Regions from separate parts of the Arthrobacter sp. BE255 genome, predicted to be linked through region 2. Evidence: riboswitches for the same ligand, from Rfam matches in the RefSeq annotation. Region 2 holds a riboswitch; the other holds the start of a gene.
The links. Region 2 has a riboswitch for S-adenosylmethionine ahead of J2X42_RS10570 (DUF1737 domain-containing protein). Riboswitches for the same ligand answer to the same signal wherever they lie in the genome.
Positions count from the first base shown of each region.

Region 1: another riboswitch for S-adenosylmethionine. It lies ahead of J2X42_RS15025 (bifunctional o-acetylhomoserine/o-acetylserine sulfhydrylase); the one in region 2 lies ahead of J2X42_RS10570 (DUF1737 domain-containing protein).

Region 1 is NZ_JAVDWK010000008.1:172,563-180,937, reverse strand. It holds gene J2X42_RS15055 (FAD-dependent oxidoreductase) at 1-423, shown strand, start outside; gene hutI (imidazolonepropionase) at 435-1,646, shown strand; gene J2X42_RS15045 (DeoR/GlpR family DNA-binding transcription regulator) at 1,744-2,532, shown strand; gene J2X42_RS15040 (histidine phosphatase family protein) at 2,540-3,220, opposite strand; gene J2X42_RS15035 (type II CAAX endopeptidase family protein) at 3,305-4,081, shown strand; gene J2X42_RS15030 (VOC family protein) at 4,185-4,823, opposite strand; SAM riboswitch class IV at 4,995-5,110, shown strand; gene J2X42_RS15025 (bifunctional o-acetylhomoserine/o-acetylserine sulfhydrylase) at 5,155-6,474, shown strand; SAM riboswitch class IV at 6,565-6,680, shown strand; gene J2X42_RS15020 (homoserine O-acetyltransferase) at 6,693-7,808, shown strand; gene J2X42_RS15015 (hypothetical protein) at 7,839-8,336, opposite strand; gene J2X42_RS15010 (winged helix DNA-binding domain-containing protein) at 8,350-8,375, opposite strand, start outside.
Region 2 is NZ_JAVDWK010000005.1:33,498-41,872, forward strand. It holds gene J2X42_RS10535 (glutamate--cysteine ligase) at 1-393, shown strand, start outside; gene J2X42_RS10540 (hypothetical protein) at 390-935, opposite strand; gene J2X42_RS10545 (LysE/ArgO family amino acid transporter) at 1,134-1,757, opposite strand; gene J2X42_RS10550 (LysR family transcriptional regulator ArgP) at 1,827-2,729, shown strand; gene J2X42_RS10555 (DUF1905 domain-containing protein) at 2,811-3,152, shown strand; gene J2X42_RS23395 (methyltransferase family protein) at 3,064-3,585, opposite strand; gene J2X42_RS10560 (O-succinylhomoserine sulfhydrylase) at 3,673-4,881, opposite strand; gene J2X42_RS10565 (rhodanese-like domain-containing protein) at 4,882-5,292, opposite strand; gene J2X42_RS10570 (DUF1737 domain-containing protein) at 5,289-5,546, opposite strand; SAM riboswitch class IV at 5,560-5,675, opposite strand; gene J2X42_RS10575 (hypothetical protein) at 5,783-6,286, shown strand; gene opgC (OpgC domain-containing protein) at 6,412-8,375, shown strand, end outside.

The sequences.
Region 1 (8,375 bases), on a different contig from region 2:
GCGGCAGCGGACAACACGTTCTACTTCCGCCGCGAGGGCACCGACGTGCTGATCTCGCCGTCGGAAACGGTCCCCAGCGGGCCGGAGGACGCCAGGCCGCGGCCCGGCGACGTCGAGCGCCTGATCACCAAGCTCAACCAGGTGACCACCCTGGGGATCCGCGGAATCCGCAGTGCCTGGACCGGGCTTCGGACCGAAGCTGCCGACGGCGTCCCGGTGGCCGGATTCGACGCCGAGGCACCCGGGTTCTACTGGCTCGCCGGGCAGGGCGGTTACGGGTTCCAGACCTCGGCGGCCATGGCCGAACTGGCAGCCGCCCAGATCCTTGCAGGGCAGGGTGCCGGACACGGCGGGAGCACGGACAGTCCGGCATTCCGGACAGCGGAGGCGCTGGCCGCCACGCGCTGGTCCATCCGGCGCTGAAGAATGGTCTCATGAGCACACTGATCACCAATATCGCCGAGCTGATGACCCAGGACCTGGAACACCGGGTCCTGAAAAACGCGGCCATGGTGATCGAGGGGGAACGCATCGCCTGGCTCGGCCCCGCCGCATCAGCGCCCGCGGCCGACGACGCCGTGGACGCCGGCGGCCGGGCGGTACTCCCCGGCTGGGTTGATTCCCATTCGCACCTGATCTTCGCGGGGGACCGCACCGCCGAGTTCGAAGCCCGGATGGCGGGGGAATCGTACGCGGCCGGAGGAATCGCCGTGACAGTGGACGCCACCCGGCGCACGTCCGACTTCGACCTCACCAGGCTGGCCATGGCGCGGGTCTCCGAGGCCGTATCGCAGGGCACGACGTACCTCGAAACCAAGACGGGCTACGGGCTGGACACCGAGCACGAGGCCCGAAGCGCCCGGATCGCCTCCACGGTGGCCGACGAAGTCACCTACCTCGGCGCCCACCTGGTTCCTGCCGGCTCCGATGCCGATGCCTACACCGACCTCGTGTGCGGGCCCATGCTGGACGCGGTCCGCCCTTATGTCCGCTGGGCTGACGTGTTCTGCGAGGAAGGTGCCTTCACCGCGGAGCAGTCGCGCCGTGTGCTTCAGGCCTGCCGGGACGCCGGCCTGGGCATCCGTGTCCACGGCAACCAGCTCGGCGAGGGCCCCGGCGTGCAGCTGGCGGTGGACCTGGGTGCGGCGAGCGTGGACCACGTCAACTACCTGTCCGGCCAGGACGTGGCCTCGTTGGCCCAAAGCTGGTCCGGCTGGGATCCCGCAACGGGAACCGGTGCGCGGGGAACCGTGGCCACCTGCCTTCCGGCCTGCGATCTGTCCACCCGGCAGCCGCTGGCCCCGGGGCGTGAGCTGCTGGATGCCGGTGTGCAGCTTGCCCTGGCCTCCAACTGCAACCCTGGCACGTCCTACACCAGTTCCATGGCCTTCTGCGTATCCACGGCCGTGCTCCAAATGCGGCTCAGTGTCCACGAGGCGGTCCGCGCCGCAACGTACGGCGGCGCGCTGGCGCTGCACCGGGACACCGGGAACGACGCCGACGGCGAACGGGCGGTGGGTTCGCTCGCCGTCGGGCACCGGGCCGACGTGCACGTGCTCAACGCGCCATCAGCCACCCATCTCGCCTACCGCCCGGGCATGCCGCTCACGTACGCTGTGTGGCGGGCGGGTGCACGGGCCCGCTGACCTCGGTACTCATTTTTTGACGTTTAGTGATCGATTTGGTCTGATATGATCATTAAGCGTCATTATCTGGTGACGGTTTGATCGCTGAGAGGCCCCCATGACCCGTACCGACCGCCTGACGGCCATCCTGGACATCCTCGCCAAAACCGGCCAGGTGGAGGTCGAGGAGATCGTCTCCCAGCTTGCGGTGTCGCCCGCAACTGCCCGCCGCGACCTGGACAGCCTGGCCAAGCGGCGGCTGCTGACCCGCACCCGGGGCGGGGCCACCACCGGCGCCCTCGCCTACGACCTGCCCGGGCGCTACAACCGCGACGACCACGCCGAGGCCAAGGAAGAGATCGCCCAGGCAGCTTCGGCCCTGATCTGGCCCGGGGCCGTGATCGGACTCTGCGGCGGCACCACCAGCACCGCCCTCGCCCAGATCCTGGCAACCCGCGAAGACCTCAACGCCCCCGCGAACCAGCCCACCCTGACAGTGGTCACCAACGCCATCAACATCGCCTCGCAGCTGGCCGTGCGGCCCAACATCAAGGTGATGGTGACCGGGGGCATCCTGAATCCCCGGTCCTACGAGCTCGTCGGCCCGTACACGGACATCATCATGCAGAAGGTGGTCCTGGATATCGCGTTCATCGGCGTGAACGGCATCGACCCCGAGGTTGGTCCCACCAATACCGGGGAAGGCGAGGCTTCCGTGAACGCGCTGCTGGCCAGCCGGGCGCGCGTCTCCTATGTGCTGGCAGATTCGTCCAAGGTGGGTATCCGGGCCTTCGCCACCATGGACGGGTACGACTTCACCCGCCTCATCACGGACGCCGGGATTTCAGCCGAGGACAAGGCCGCGTTCGAGGCCAACGGCACCGAAGTGATTGTGGCGCCGCACTAAGGCATCGCTAGAACACCATGGGAGGGGCGTCCAGGACGGTCTCGTCCACGCGGCGGTCCACCCACTGGCTGAACGGGATGTCCAGCTCATACTTTTCCGCGTCGGTTCGTACCAGGGTCCGCACGGCGGCGTTGTCCGGGTTGTTAAGGGACTCGAAGTACTCCACGGACCAGTGGAACCAGCGCATGCAGAACAGCCGCATCGTCAGCCCGTGGGTCACCAGCAGGGTGTTGGGCGCGTAGTCCGGCTTGGACCAGTGCCGGTAGAGGGTTTCCATAAACGAGGAGATCCGGTCGTAGACGTCGGAGCCGGACTCGCCCTCACGGAAGCGGTAGAAGAAGTGGCCGTAGGCGTTACGGAGTTCCTTCTGGTCCTCGATCTCCCCGCTGATCTGGAAGTTCGCCCAGTCCTGTTCGCGGAGCCGGGGCTCCTCGATCACCCGTTCCGTGAGGCTGCCAAGGTTGAGCGCCTCCAGCGTCTGGTACGCCCGCAGGTACGGCGACACGTAGACGCAGACCTGGCGGCCGTCCAGCTCCCGGCGGATCCTTTCGCCGGCCGCCGCGGCCTGCTCCAGGCCCAGCGGAGTCAGCGGGATGCGGTAGTCGGGCACGCGGTTGTAGATGGACGTGTCCGCGTTGGCCATGGACTGGCCATGCCGGATCATGATGATTTTCCCTGGCGCGCTCATAAAGCCCAAGCATAAGTCCTGGGCCATGCACTGCCCGGCGGCCCAAATCAGGAAAGAACCAGAAACTGCAGGCAAGATGGGAACATGCTGGTTCCCTCCCGCCGTCGGCTGCGGCTCGAAGTATGGATTGTCCTGGGCCTGTCCCTGGGGCAGTCCGCCGTCTATTCAGTGGTGCAGCTGCTGGACAAGATGACCCGTGCACCGCTGGCCGAAGGCACGTCCACGCTGAACCGGTCGCAGAGCAGCCGGGAATACTTTGACCTGACCTACCAGTTGCTGGACATCATCTTTGCGCTGGTTCCGGTTCTGCTGGTCATCTACTTCCTCACCGACCACCGGCAGTCCACGCCAGGGGCGCCGCAGGGCAGCTCCGCGTTCCGGAAGCTCGGCTTCGACTTCGCCAGGCCGGGCCGCGACCTGCTCCAGGGGCTGGGGCTCGCCGCGCTCATCGGCATTCCGTCGCTGGGCCTCTACGCTGCGGGCAGGGCGCTGGGAATCACCACCGCCATCATCCCCAGCGCACTCGATTCGTACTGGTGGACCGTCCCCGTCCTCATCCTGTCCGCCGTGCGGCACGCCGTGGTGGAGGAGGTGATCGTGGTGGGGTATCTCCTGGACCGCTTCGGCAAGTTCGGCTGGAGCATGCCGCTGGCGATCTTCGCCAGCTCCATGCTGCGCGGCAGCTACCACCTCTACCAGGGCTTCGGCCCGTTTATAGGCAATGCCATCATGGGGGTGGTCTTCGCCTGGCTGTATACAAAAACGCGCCGCGTGATGCCGCTGGTGGTTGCACACGCCCTGCTGGACATCGTGGCATTCGTTGGCTTCAGCCTGTTCGGCAAGGCAGTCGGCCTGGGGTAGGGCTGGGTTACGCAGGCCAGGCCCGGGTTAAAGGGATTCGGCCGCCATCGGTGGGTGGCATCATTGGCACCCGCTGATGGCGGCCGAAGTATTGACGAAGCGGTCAGATGGTGACTGCTCCGGAAGCGGTTTCGAACGTGACGGACAGGATGCCGGGGGTTCCGTGCGGAGCCACCCAGTCAACGGCGACGTCCTCAAGCGGCTTCTCCACCGGTTCGCCCAGCCACTCGGTCACCCGTGCTGCCGAACCGGCGATGGTCAGGCAGGACATCTTGACGTTGCTTTCGTAGGCATTGGACGGGTGGAGGGCGGGATCGCCTTCCCACTTGAGCATGTACGGCACCTGCGGGTCCGCGATCAGGCCCAGGATACCGATCTGCTTCCAGACCAGTTCGCGGCCGTCCGGGAACTTGCGGTTGCCGTTGACGGCGGACCGGCCCAGGCGTTCTTCGAACGGGGCGAGGTCGTCCACTTCGACGCACCAGCCCATCCAGCCGCCGCCGGCCGCGGACCGGGCACGGACTGCCTGTCCGAACGGCGCCTTGTCCGATGCCGGGTGGTCAAGCACCTCGACTACTTCCAGATATTTGTGCCCGGCGAGCGGGATGATCATGTTCCGGGTTCCGAAACGGGGATGCACTCCACCCTTTACGGCTTCGACGCCGAGGGCGGACGAAATACGTTCGGTGGTGGCAGCCAGGCCATCGTGTTCACAGGCGTAAGAGACGTGATCCATGCGCATGCCCTCATCTTGGCACTTTGTGATCCGCCTCTCAGCTAAGGGTATCCTTACCTACTTTGGGGGTGCGTCACGAGTGGACATCGTCCTTTCCGCGGCCCCCTGAAGCCGGCCGCTGACCATGTTCGTCACAATGCTGTTGCACGCCGATGACAGGTTCCTACACTGAACGCAGGTCATGAGCGCCAGCGCCAAGCCCCGGCTCGCTGGCCGGCAACCCTCCTTCCGCGGTGGGGTGCCCCGGGTGAGGACCTGGCTGTCCGGCAACGGCCGGACGGCAAGCGCGGCCCGTGGTGCTCCCAGCATGCCCGGGCCCACGTCAAAGGAGCCTTGAATGTCCAACGGATGGTCTTTTGAAACCCGCCAGATCCACGCCGGCCAGGAGCCGGACAGCGCCACAGGGGCGCGTGCGCTCCCGATCTACCAGACGACGTCGTTCGTCTTCCCCAGTGCCGAAAGCGCCGCCAACCGCTTCGCGCTCGCAGAGCTGGCCCCGATCTACACCCGCATCGGAAACCCCACCCAGGACGCCGTTGAACAGCGGATCGCCAGCCTCGAGGGCGGGCTCGCGGCACTGCTCCTGAGTTCGGGACAGGCAGCCGAAACCTTCGCCATCCTCAACATCGCGGAGGCGGGGGACCATGTGGTGGCCAGCCCCAGCCTCTACGGCGGCACGTACAACCTGCTGGCACACACGCTGAAAAAGTTCGGCATCGCCGTGACCTTCGTCGAGGACCCGGACAACCTGGAACACTGGCGGGACGCCGTCCGGCCGAACACCAAGCTGTTCTTCGCCGAGGTGGTATCCAACCCGCGCCAGGACGTGCTCGATATTGAAGGAGTGTCCCGGACTGCCCACGAAGCCGGCGTCCCCCTGGTGGTCGACAACACGCTCTCCACCCCCTACCTGATCCGCCCGCTGGAGTGGGGCGCCGACATCGTGGTCCACTCCGCCACCAAATACCTTGGCGGGCACGGCTCGGCCATCGCCGGGGTGATCGTGGACTCGGGCAACTTCGACTTCGGCAAGGACCCGGAACGGTTCCCCGGCTTCAACACCCCGGACCCCACGTACAACGGGCTGGTCTACGCCCGCGACCTTGGCGCCGGCGGGGCCCTCGGCGCCAACCTCTCGTACATCCTCAAGGCCCGGGTCCAGTTGCTCCGCGACCTTGGCTCCGCAGTCTCGCCCTTCAACGCCTTCCTGATCGCGCAGGGCCTGGAGACACTCAGCCTGCGCGTTGAGCGGCACGTTGCCAACGCCGTCGCCGTGGCGCAGTGGCTGGAGGCCCGTGACGACGTCGAATCGGTCGCCTATGCCGGGCTCCCGTCCAGCCCCTGGTACGAGCGCGGACGCAAGTACGGGCCCTTGGGTACGGGCGCGGTGGTGGCCTTCAACCTGGCCGGCGGGGCCGAAGCGGGGAAGCGCTTCGTGGATGCCCTGGAGCTGCACAGCCACGTGGCGAACATCGGTGACGTGCGCTCCCTGGTCATCCACCCGGCGTCGACCACGCACAGCCAGCTCTCAGCGGAGCAGCAGGCGGTTGCGGGCGTGACGCCGGGACTGGTGCGCCTGTCCGTGGGGATCGAGCACATTGATGACATCCTGGCCGACCTGGAAGCCGGATTCCGGGCAGCCAAGGCGGCGCAGTAGGACGCCGGTCCGGACCCGCCAAGCCTCGGGGAGTCACAAACCAGTCACACTCTTAGCCATACACGGGGGCGGTTTCGTACACTCGGAGGAGGTCATGAGTGCCAGCGACAGCCCCGGCTTGCTGGCCGGCAACCCTCCTTCCGCGGTGGGGTGCCCCGGGTGAAGACCTGGCCTGCCGGTCACTTGACGGCAGGCAAGCGCGTAGAAAAGGTCTCCACATGACGATTACCGTCTCCCGTACAGCAGTACCCGAAAACGGCGTGGTCCGTTACGCCGGCATTGGCGGACTTGAACTCGAAGCGGGCGGATACCTGCCCGAAGTCACGCTCGCCTATGAAACGTGGGGAACGCTCAATGAGGACGGCTCCAACGCCATCCTCATTGAGCACGCCCTGACCGGCAGCACGCACGTGACACGCGGCGACAGCGACGAGCCCGGCTGGTGGGAGCAGCTGGCCGGCCCGGGCGCGCCGGTGGACACGGACAGGTTCTTTGTGGTGTCCATCAACATTGTGGGCGGCTGTTACGGCTCCACCGGGCCGTCGTCGCCCGCCCCCGACGGGCAGCCGTGGGGCTCACGCTTCCCGCTGGTGACCCTGCGTGACAGCACCGCCGCCGAAGCCCGCCTGGCGGACCAGCTTGGCATCGGCAGCTGGTACGCCGTGCTGGGCGGATCCATGGGCGGCGCCCGCGCCCTCGAATGGGCCGTGACCTACCCGGACCGGGTGGAACGCTGTGCCGTGATCTCCGTCGGCGCCGCCAGCACCGCAGAGCAGATCGCCTTCGCCCAGGCCCAGACCCTCGCCATCCGCCAGGACGCCAACTTCAACGACGGCGACTACTACGGCGGACCCTTCCCCGAGGACGGGCTGGCCCTGGCGCGGCGGATCGCCCACATCACGTACCGGTCAGCCCAGGAATTCGACGGCCGGTTCGGCCGGTCGGCCCAGGCACCCGAAACCCCCCTGCAGGCAGCCGCGCTGGGGGACCGGGGCCGCTACCAGGTGGAGAGCTACCTGGACCACCAGGGCAGCAAGCTCGTCAGCCGCTTCGATGCCAACAGCTACATCGCCATCACCGAGGCGCTCATGAGCCACGATGTCTGCCGCGGGCGGGGTTCCCTCGGCGAAACCCTCGCCCGGGCAACCGCCAGGTTCTTCGTCGCTGCGGTGGACTCGGACCGGCTCTACTTCCCCTCGCAGTCCCGCGAGCTCGCCGAGGCCCTTCCCGGAGACGTGGACGTCCACGTCATTGAAGCACCCATCGGCCACGACGGTTTCCTGACCGAGATCGGCCAGTTGGGCAGCCAGCTCCGGAAGACGTTCCTGGTCTGACCTGGCCGCCCGGCCGGATTGTCCGGCTGGCTAGCCGTCCATGATTTCGGAGCGCCGCTTCATGTACTCGTCCACGGCCATCCCGCCGTTGCTGTACTGCTGGTCCAGTTCAGCGAGTTTGCGGGCACGGAAGCCCTGCGGGGCCGACGGCGGCGGGGGAGTCGCGGGGGCAGCAGGCTGCTGCGGCGCCTCCGCTGCCCGGCCCGGCGCAGGCTGGCCGCCGTACGGCGGGAACTGCTGGTCCGCGGGCGGAACGGGCATCATGGGCGGCAAGGGCTGGCTGGGCGGCAGGGGCTGCGGGCCGTCGAGCTGGCGGAAGCCGCCGCTCATGTAGTCCTGCTGGGTGTAGCCGTCACGCGGCTGGCGGCTCTGCGGCCCGGGGAACTGGCCGCCGCCGGGGAACTGGTCAGGGTAGCGTCCCGAGAAGCTCTGTTCCTGGTTCCTCTTGTTGACGGATTTCCGGTACATCCGCATCGCCATCGGAATCAGGAACGACAGAATGATGATCCAGAAGAACAAGCTGTTCACGGTGTAGCGCCTCTCATGTGTGTCCTTCCAGCTTAGCCC
Region 2 (8,375 bases):
GTAGAGCCTGCCCCGGTGCCGACGGTCCTGCTCCGGATGGCTGCATGGCAGGCGAGCAGCAGCGGCCTGAGCGGCGAACTCTTGGATTTCGGCACCTTCCGGCCCGCGCCGGCCGTGGATGTGGCACGTTCCCTGGTGGATTACCTGGCTCCGGTCCTCGCCGAACAGGACGAACTGGCCCTGGCCCGGCAAGGCGTTGAGGACATTATCGCCCGGGGCACCGGCTCGGCGGAGCAGCGCCGGGTCCGGGACACGGCCATGGAAAAATCAGCGCCCGACGACGGCGGGCTGGCGGCCGTTGTCTCCCACGCCGTGGGCGTCACGATGCGCGGAACCTCCGGGCTGCCTGAGGTTGATGAGGCCCCCGAACTGCTGAGGGTGCGCCAGTCCTAAGTTTCCCGGCCCTCTTCGTCCGGCGCCGCCGGTTCTTCGTAGCGCATCAGCTGGGCACCTACTGCACCCTCCACAAGGTAGAAGACGAACGGCGGGATGTCCTTCGCCCCTGCCAGGATGGCGCCGAAAGCGGTGGCGCCTGTGACCGCGGTGATACCGGTCCACGGCTTCAGCGGCAGCAGCAGGAGGCCGGCCCCAAGGGCAGCAAGGGCGCCGACATGCAGTACCGAATAGGTCAGGAACGGCCAGTTGGCGCCCCGCCTGTAGGCGAACCTCTCCAGGTCCGCCGCACGGTTCGCGAGGGATACGACGAACAGCGGTGCGCCTGCAACCAGGGCTGCTGCTGCGCCACTGGCCATGGTTTTTGCGGGGCCGGGCCTGAGGGCCTGCGCGAAGCGGACGAATCCGACCGGTACGGCCGCAGTGCCTGCCGCCGCCAGGAACTGGCCAACGATCCAGGGTCCGCGGCTGCGCTGGAGCATCGCCAGCCTGGTGGCCGGGTCCTTGGTGGCGTGGACCATCCCCACAAAGGAAATCCCCACACCCCAGCAGGTACCCGCCGCAACGATTAGCGCTCCGGCCTTCCGATACGGCCTGTTCCCCTGCATTGCCTGTTTTCCCTGCATGGCTGGCTCCCGGTCTGGCGGATGCGGTGGCCCAGCACCATCGCGGTGGTGAGCATGAAGTTACGCCGCAGCGCCGCGGCGGTCAACGGGCAGGAGACCGCCACGTTCCAGGCTTCAGGCACCCGCCGCCAGCCGCAGTCCCAGTGCCAGCATCACGACGGCGATCAGGCCGTCGAGGAGGCGCCACGACGATGGCCGTGCGAAGAACGGACGCAGGATCCGTGCGCCGAATCCGAGCGCGCTGAACCACGTGATGCTGGCGGCCATGGCCCCGGCCCCGAACCACCACCGCAGGTCCGGCGCCTGCTGGTTGGCCACCGAACCGAGCAGCAGGACGGTGTCCAGATAGACGTGTGGGTTGAGCCAGGTCAGGGCAAGCACCGTGGAAACCGCTGCCCCGGCCCGGAGGGCTTTCTGATGTCCCGAGGCCCTCAGCGCGCCCGGGCGGATCGCCCGCCGGGCCGCCATGGCGCCATAACCCACCAGAAACGCCGCGCCGGCGTAGTGGGCCACCTCCACCACCACTTGGTTCGCGTCAATCAGTGCCCCGATTCCGGCGATGCCGGCGGCGATCAGCAGCGCATCGGAGACGTTGCAGACCAGTACGACGGCGGCCACATGCTCTCCGCGGATGCCCTGGCGCAGCACAAAGGCGTTCTGGCTGCCGATGGCCACGATGAGCGCCAGTCCCGTGCCGAAGCCGAGCACAGTGGGGGCCACAAGTTCAGTCAGATCCATATCGTCCAACGTACGGGCGGCCGTAAGATTACTCCAGCTAAATATTCTAAGGACTATTAAGGAAAGCTAATGAAGACATTTCAGCTGGAGCAGCTGCGGACCTTCGCCGCCGTCGTGGATGCGGGCACCTTCGAGGCGGCGGCCCGGAGCCTGATTGTCACGCCGTCGGCTGTGTCCCAGAGGCTGAAGGCAATGGAGGATGCAGCCGGACAGATCCTGCTCCAGCGAACCAACCCTGTCCGTCCCACCACTGCCGGGGAAGCGGTCCTGCGGTTCGCGCGGCAGGTCCGGCAGCTGGAGTGGGATGCCCTGCGCGAGCTCGGCGACGGCGGGGACGGGCCAACTGCTCCCATTCCCCTGGTGGTGAACGCCGACTCGCTGTCCACGTGGTTCCTGCCGGCGCTGGCAAGCCTTCCCCCGGACGCCGGCGCGTACTTTGATCTTCGAATGGAGGATGAACAGCATTCCACGCAGCTCCTGCGTACCGGAACGGTGATGGCCGCCGTGACCGCAACCCCTGAGCCTGTCCAGGGCTGCAGCGTGGAACCGCTGGGTGCCCTGAGGTACTACGCCGTGGCCAGCCCCGGCTACGTCCGCCGCTGGTGGCCGGACGGGCCGGACCTCACGGCCGGAAGCCTTGCCCCCGTCATGAATTTTGACCGCAAGGATGACCTGCAGGGCGGATTCTTCCGCCAGCTGACCGGGGCGGAGCTGACCGCACCGCGGCACTACGTCCCGTCGTCGGCCGAGTTCGCCCAGGCCATCCGCCTGGGACTGGGGTGGGGACTGTTGCCGGAGCAGCAGTGCCTGCCCGACATCCGGACCGGGGCGCTGGTGGGACTGGCACCGTCCGATCCTGTGGATGTCTCGCTGTTCTGGCAACGGTGGAAGATCGACTCCCCGGCGCTCAACGAACTCACCGCCGCAGTCCGGCAGACGGCGTCCCGTCAGCTCCGCCAGCCTGGAGCCTGACATGCCGCGCCTGACCTGCCGTGCCTGACCGGGCCACGGTCGAAGGATGCGTCGGGAAAGGCGCCATGCCATACTCAGGCCGTGACGTCGTCGTACTCGTTCCGTGCCGAATTGTGGCTCTACCCCGAAGAAGCGGGCTGGCACTTCCTGACCCTTCCGGCGGACGTGGCCGACGATCTCCGCGAGGAAGCGGCAGTGTTCCGGAAGGGCTTCGGCTCGATCAAAGTCACAGCCGAAATCTCCGGCCACACATGGCAGACGTCGGTCTTCCCGGACAGCAAGAGCGGCTCCTACCTGCTGCCCGTCAAGAAGGCCGTCAGGACCGCGGCCCGCATCAGCGCCGGGGACGAAGTGGCAGTGCGGCTGGAAATCGAGCACGAAGGTGCGGCCCATACCGGTGCACCGACTGACGGTACCGGCTGAACTCCGCCGGGAAGGTTGCCTCCAGCAGAGCCTCCTCCCGGAGTACTTCACGGTGCACCGCGGCGGACGCGACCGGAAGGGCAGCCGTCGTCCAGGCGTCATTCCGCAGCAGCCCCACGCCCAGGTGAACCAAGGCCCAACGCATGTACATGGGGTTCCGGGAGAGGCCATAGGGGCCCGAAGTCACTAGGCCATCGGGAGTGGCCAGGCGGGTGCTTCGGGCGGCGTGCCAGGCCCACAGGATGAGCGCCACTCCGCTGGCCAGGGATGCCCCTCCGGCCAGGCGCAGAAGAATCGACGGCGGGCCGGAGGCCGGCACGAGGGGGCGCGGTGCAATCCGCTGCAGAATCACTCCGGCGGCGATTCCCGCGAGGTTCTGTTCAGGCAGCGGGATGTTGGAGAGCAGCCGGACCAAGTCCAGGCGTGCAGTCATCCGGTCACCGCCTAACTCCGGCGCGAACGTGCAGTTAAGGCCCCAAAAGCGCTGGAAACGGGGCCTCAACTGTACGTTCGCGCCAAATCAGATCTGCTTGAGCGCCTGTTCCAGGTCACCGATGAGGTCGTCCGCGTCCTCCAGGCCCACGGACAGCCGCACCACGCCGTCGCTGAGCCCGATGGCGGCGCGGCCTTCGGGACCCATGGCGCGGTGCGTGGTGGTGGCCGGGTGGGTGATGAGGGACTTGGCGTCGCCCAGGTTGTTGGAGATGTCGATGATGCGCAGCGCATCCAGCAGCGCAAAGGCGGCGTCCTTGCCGGAGCGCCCGGGCGTCGTCGCAAGCTCCAGCGTGAGGACGGTGCCGCCGGCCTTCATCTGTTTGGCGGCGAGCTCGTACTGCGGGTGGGATTTCAGCAGCGGGTACTTGACCCAGCTGACGGCCGGCTGCTGTTCGAGCCATTCGGCCAGCCGCAGTGCGGTGGCGGAGGAGTGGTTGACGCGCAGCGCCATGGTTTCCAGGCCCTTGGTGAGGACCCAGGCGTTGAAGGCGGACAGCGAAGGGCCGGTGTGGCGCATCAGCTGCTTGACCGGGCCGTCGATGAATTCCTTGGTCCCCAGGATGGCCCCGCCCATGACCCGGCCCTGGCCGTCGATGTGCTTGGTGCCGGAGTAGACAATCACGTCCGCGCCGAGCTGGCCGCAGCGCTGCAGCAGGGGGGTGGCAAAGACATTGTCGACGACGACGGTGGCGCCGGCGGCGTGCGCGAGTTCGCTGACAGCGGCGATGTCCACGATTTCCTGCATCGGGTTGGACGGCGACTCGAAGAACACCGCGGTGGTGGGCTCTGACAGGGCGGCGCGCCACTGCTCCAGGTCGGTCCCGTCGACGAACACCGTCTCCACGCCCCAGCGCGGCAGGATTTCGTTGAGGATCACAAAGCAGGAGCCGAACAGCGAACGGGCGGCAACCACGCGGTCGCCGGCGGCGAGCAGGGCGCCGAGTGCGGTGAACACGGCGGACATGCCGGACGCCGTGGCGAAGCACGCCTCGGTTCCCTCAAGCAGGCGGAGGCGTTCCTGGAACGTGGCGACTGAGGGGTTGCCGTACCGGGAGTAGACGAAGCGTTCGTCCTCGCCGGTGAAGGCGCGCTCGGCGGCGGCAGCGGATTCGTAGACGAATCCGGAGTTCAGGAACACCGGCTCGGTGGTCTCCTGGAAGTTGGTGCGGTCCAGCCCGCCGCGGACTGCCTGGGTGTCAGGGCTCCAGCCGGCGGCATCTTCGTTAAAAGTCACTTAGTTCTTTCCCAGGTTGGTTGGCAGGCCGCGGTTCTTCCAGCCGTTGACGGTGCGCTCGCCGTAGCGGTCCGGCTCGCCTTCGAAGCCCTCCAGGACGTTGTAGGAGGTGAAGCCGGCCTGTGTCGCAGCATTGGCGGCCGCGATGGAACGCTGGCCGGAGCGGCAGATGAACAGCAGTTCGGTGCCGTTGTCCTCCGGCGCCTGCTGCGTGAGGTCCGTGATGAAATCCGGGTTGGGAATGCCGCCGGGGAACGTCCACTGGATGAACAGGGGATCGTTTTCGGTGGCCTTGGTGTCCGGGATGCCGATGTGCGCCCACTCACCCTCGGTGCGGACATCCACCAGGATGGCGCCCTGCTCCAGCTTGGCCCAGGCTTCCTGCGGGGTCAGGTCTCCGGCGTAGCTCACGCGTGGCCCTCGCCGTCGAACTCGAGGTCTTCCACTGCCGTGGCGACGGCGGCGTCCGCACTCGCGATGGCGGCGGGGAGGATGAGTGCCTGGGCGACAATCACCTGGCCGCCGTTGGAGGTGGCGGCGGGGCTGCCATGCAGCACGTAGCCCTCGGCAAGAGCGGTGGAAATCCGCTCGCAGAAATTACGGTCGTCCGGCCCTGTAATGAGCCGGTACGACAGTTTTTCTTCAGGGGCAGGTGCGTCAGACACGACGGATCTCCTTCTCTCACGCTTGCAGCTCGAATCGGTCGATATGCCGAGTATTCACCTGAGGCACCCCGCCGCGAAAGGGAGGGTTGCCGACCGGCCAGTCAGGGCTTGGCGCCGGTTCTCATTACTCCCCAAAAACGTAACACTTGGGCCGTCCGGCCGCACCGCCGCCGTCGTCATGTTCCGTAACCAACACGTGCTTCCCACCGCCGGCAACCGGACGGGACAATCAATCCATGGGGAAATCACGGCGGGAACCGGCCGCATTCGCGGGTCTGCGGACGGCAGCGGCGATCCTCGCTGGGGCCGCCGTGGCCCTGGGCCTGGGCGGCTGCCGGGACGTCTTCGCGCCGCCGCCGTGCATGCCGCCCGCGTACACCGTGACGCCGTCGGAGGTTAGGCCTGGTGCCGAGGTCACGGTCCGCGCGCCGGACACCACCTGCGGTGCCCGTTACGGCCGGGACGCGCAAGTCCAGGTGACGGTCCGGGATGCGGCACGGGCGGTGGTGCTGGAGGCGCTCGCTCCGATGACCGACGACGGCGGCTTCACCTTTGTGTTCACCGTCCCGCCTGCGACGGCTCCCGGAGAGGCCGCCGTGATGGCGTATCCGTACAACCTGGACTGGTGTGACGACACCGGCGTCAACAACCGGGCAGGGGCCGGGGACCGGACCCTTGTGCTGGTCTCGTGTGCCGAGCGATCGGTGCCGCTGGTGGTCCTGGATGGTGCGGCGCCCTAAAGCCAGGCTGACCAGCGCGAATGTCATGACGGGTATCCCGGACGGAACGCGGAGACCGATAGAGTTTGGCACGGGTGCAGGGCACCATCACTAAAGCGCAGCCGTCCTTGGGGGTCAACACCAGCATGCCACTAGCCAATGCATCCCAGCCTTTGACGAAACGCGCGGCTGCAGCGCGCCTTCTGCCGGCAGCGCTCCTGACTGCCCTGCTCCTGCTGTCCACCGTGATCCCGGCAGGCTCCGCCGTTGCCGCCGAACCTGTTCCCGACAAGGGCAAGCCCTTGCTGGGTGCCGTCCTGGAATGGGGCGAGGACTCCGGGCAGGGCTTCGCTGAACGGCTGGGCGCCTCACCTGCGCTGCTGGGACACGACATTTCGCTCCCCAGCAGGTCCGGCGAGGAACAGGACATCAGGGAATTCCTGGGGCAGGCATCAGGGCTGGGCTCACACGCCATGCTCACAGTGCGCCCCACTGTGCCGCTGGAACAGGTGGACGCCGCGGCCGCCGCGGCGTTCGCCAACAAGGTCAAGGCTCTGGCCGCCGGCTTCCAGGGCCAGCTCCTGATCCGGTTCGCGCCGGACATGAACTCAAGCTGGGTGGAATGGGGGCAGCAGCCGCCCGCCTACAAGGCGGCGTTCCGGAACGTCGCCGCTGGGTTCAAAGCCGCTGACGACGCCGGCACGGTCATGGTGTGGCAGCCGTACCTCGGGCGGGACTATCCGTTCGAACGCCACCGGAATGCGCCGGCTCCGGGATCCGAGGGCTTCGCAGCCCTGGACACGAACGGTGACGGGACCTGGAACGGCTCAGATGCCGCCTATGCGCCCTACTACCCCGGCGACGACGCCGTGGAATGGGTGGGGCTGACCGCCTATCACGATGACACGGGCGGCAAATCGGCGGTCAATACGCTTCCCGTGGCCGGTGAGCTGGCCACGATGCTCACGCAGTCCGGCAGCGAGGATTTCTACGCCTCCTATGTCGCTGGCCGGAACAAGCCCATGGTCCTGCAGACCTCGGCCTTCTACAGCCCGGCCGCTGGTGGCGCCGCGAACCGGGCCATCAAGACGGCCTGGTGGGACCAGGTCCTCGAAACAGGCACGTCCGCACGGTTTGACCGGATCGCCGCCGTCGTCTGGGACGAACGGACCAGCACCCGCGACACAGGTGTGGCCAGCATCGACTGGCGACTGACCGGCGACGCCGGGACAGCTGAGGCCGCCAGCGCGGCACTGGCGCAGTCCGGGCTGACCACCGGGCCGGTGACGGCCACCAGCGGGGGCCAGCAGGCCACCAGGGCCAACTCCCTGACCGGAGCCGCTGCGTGGACTGTGGCCGCCGCGATGGCCATCCTCCTGGCGGTACTGTGGCAACTCCCGCGGCGGGTGGGCGCGGTGGCCTCCTGGGGATACGGCGTACCGACCAAACGCGACTCCCGCATTGACTTCCTTCGGGGGCTCGCCATCGTGTTTGTGGTGGTCAACCATCTCGGCATGACCTCCCTGTTCCAGCTGCTCACCCAGGAAGCCGTGGGTTTTGTCTCCGGGGCGGAGCTGTTTGTCCTGTTCTCCGGCCTGGTGGTGGGCATGGTCTACGGCCCCCGGGTCAAGGATGATTTCGGCAAAGTCGTGGACCTGACGTCCCGGCGGGCGGGCAAGCTCTATCTGACTGCCCTGGCAGTGCTGGTAGGCGTCTTCGTGATGTCGCTGCTGCCGTTTTTCCAGACTGATGCCCTGACTACATATGTGGACCAGGGGACCGGAGGCGCAGGGCACAACGCGGTAGGCAGGACCTATGACCTGTATGCCGGGATGGAAACGCTTCTTCAATTTCCGGTGCCGGCCCAGCTCCTTCCGGCCATCGTGCTGCTGCAGTTCGGTCCGTGGCAGTTCAACGTTATGGGCCTCTACGTCGTCCTGCTGCTGGCCAGCCCGCTGATCCTCGCAGCGCTCAACCGGGGCAAGGCCGTGTGGGTGCTGGCGGCCACACTCGGCCTCTACGCCGTGGGTGCGGCCACCCGTTTCCGGCTGCTGCCCTCCCAATTCGAGGACTCGTTCCCGCTGCTGGTGTGGCAGGTGCTTTTTGTCAT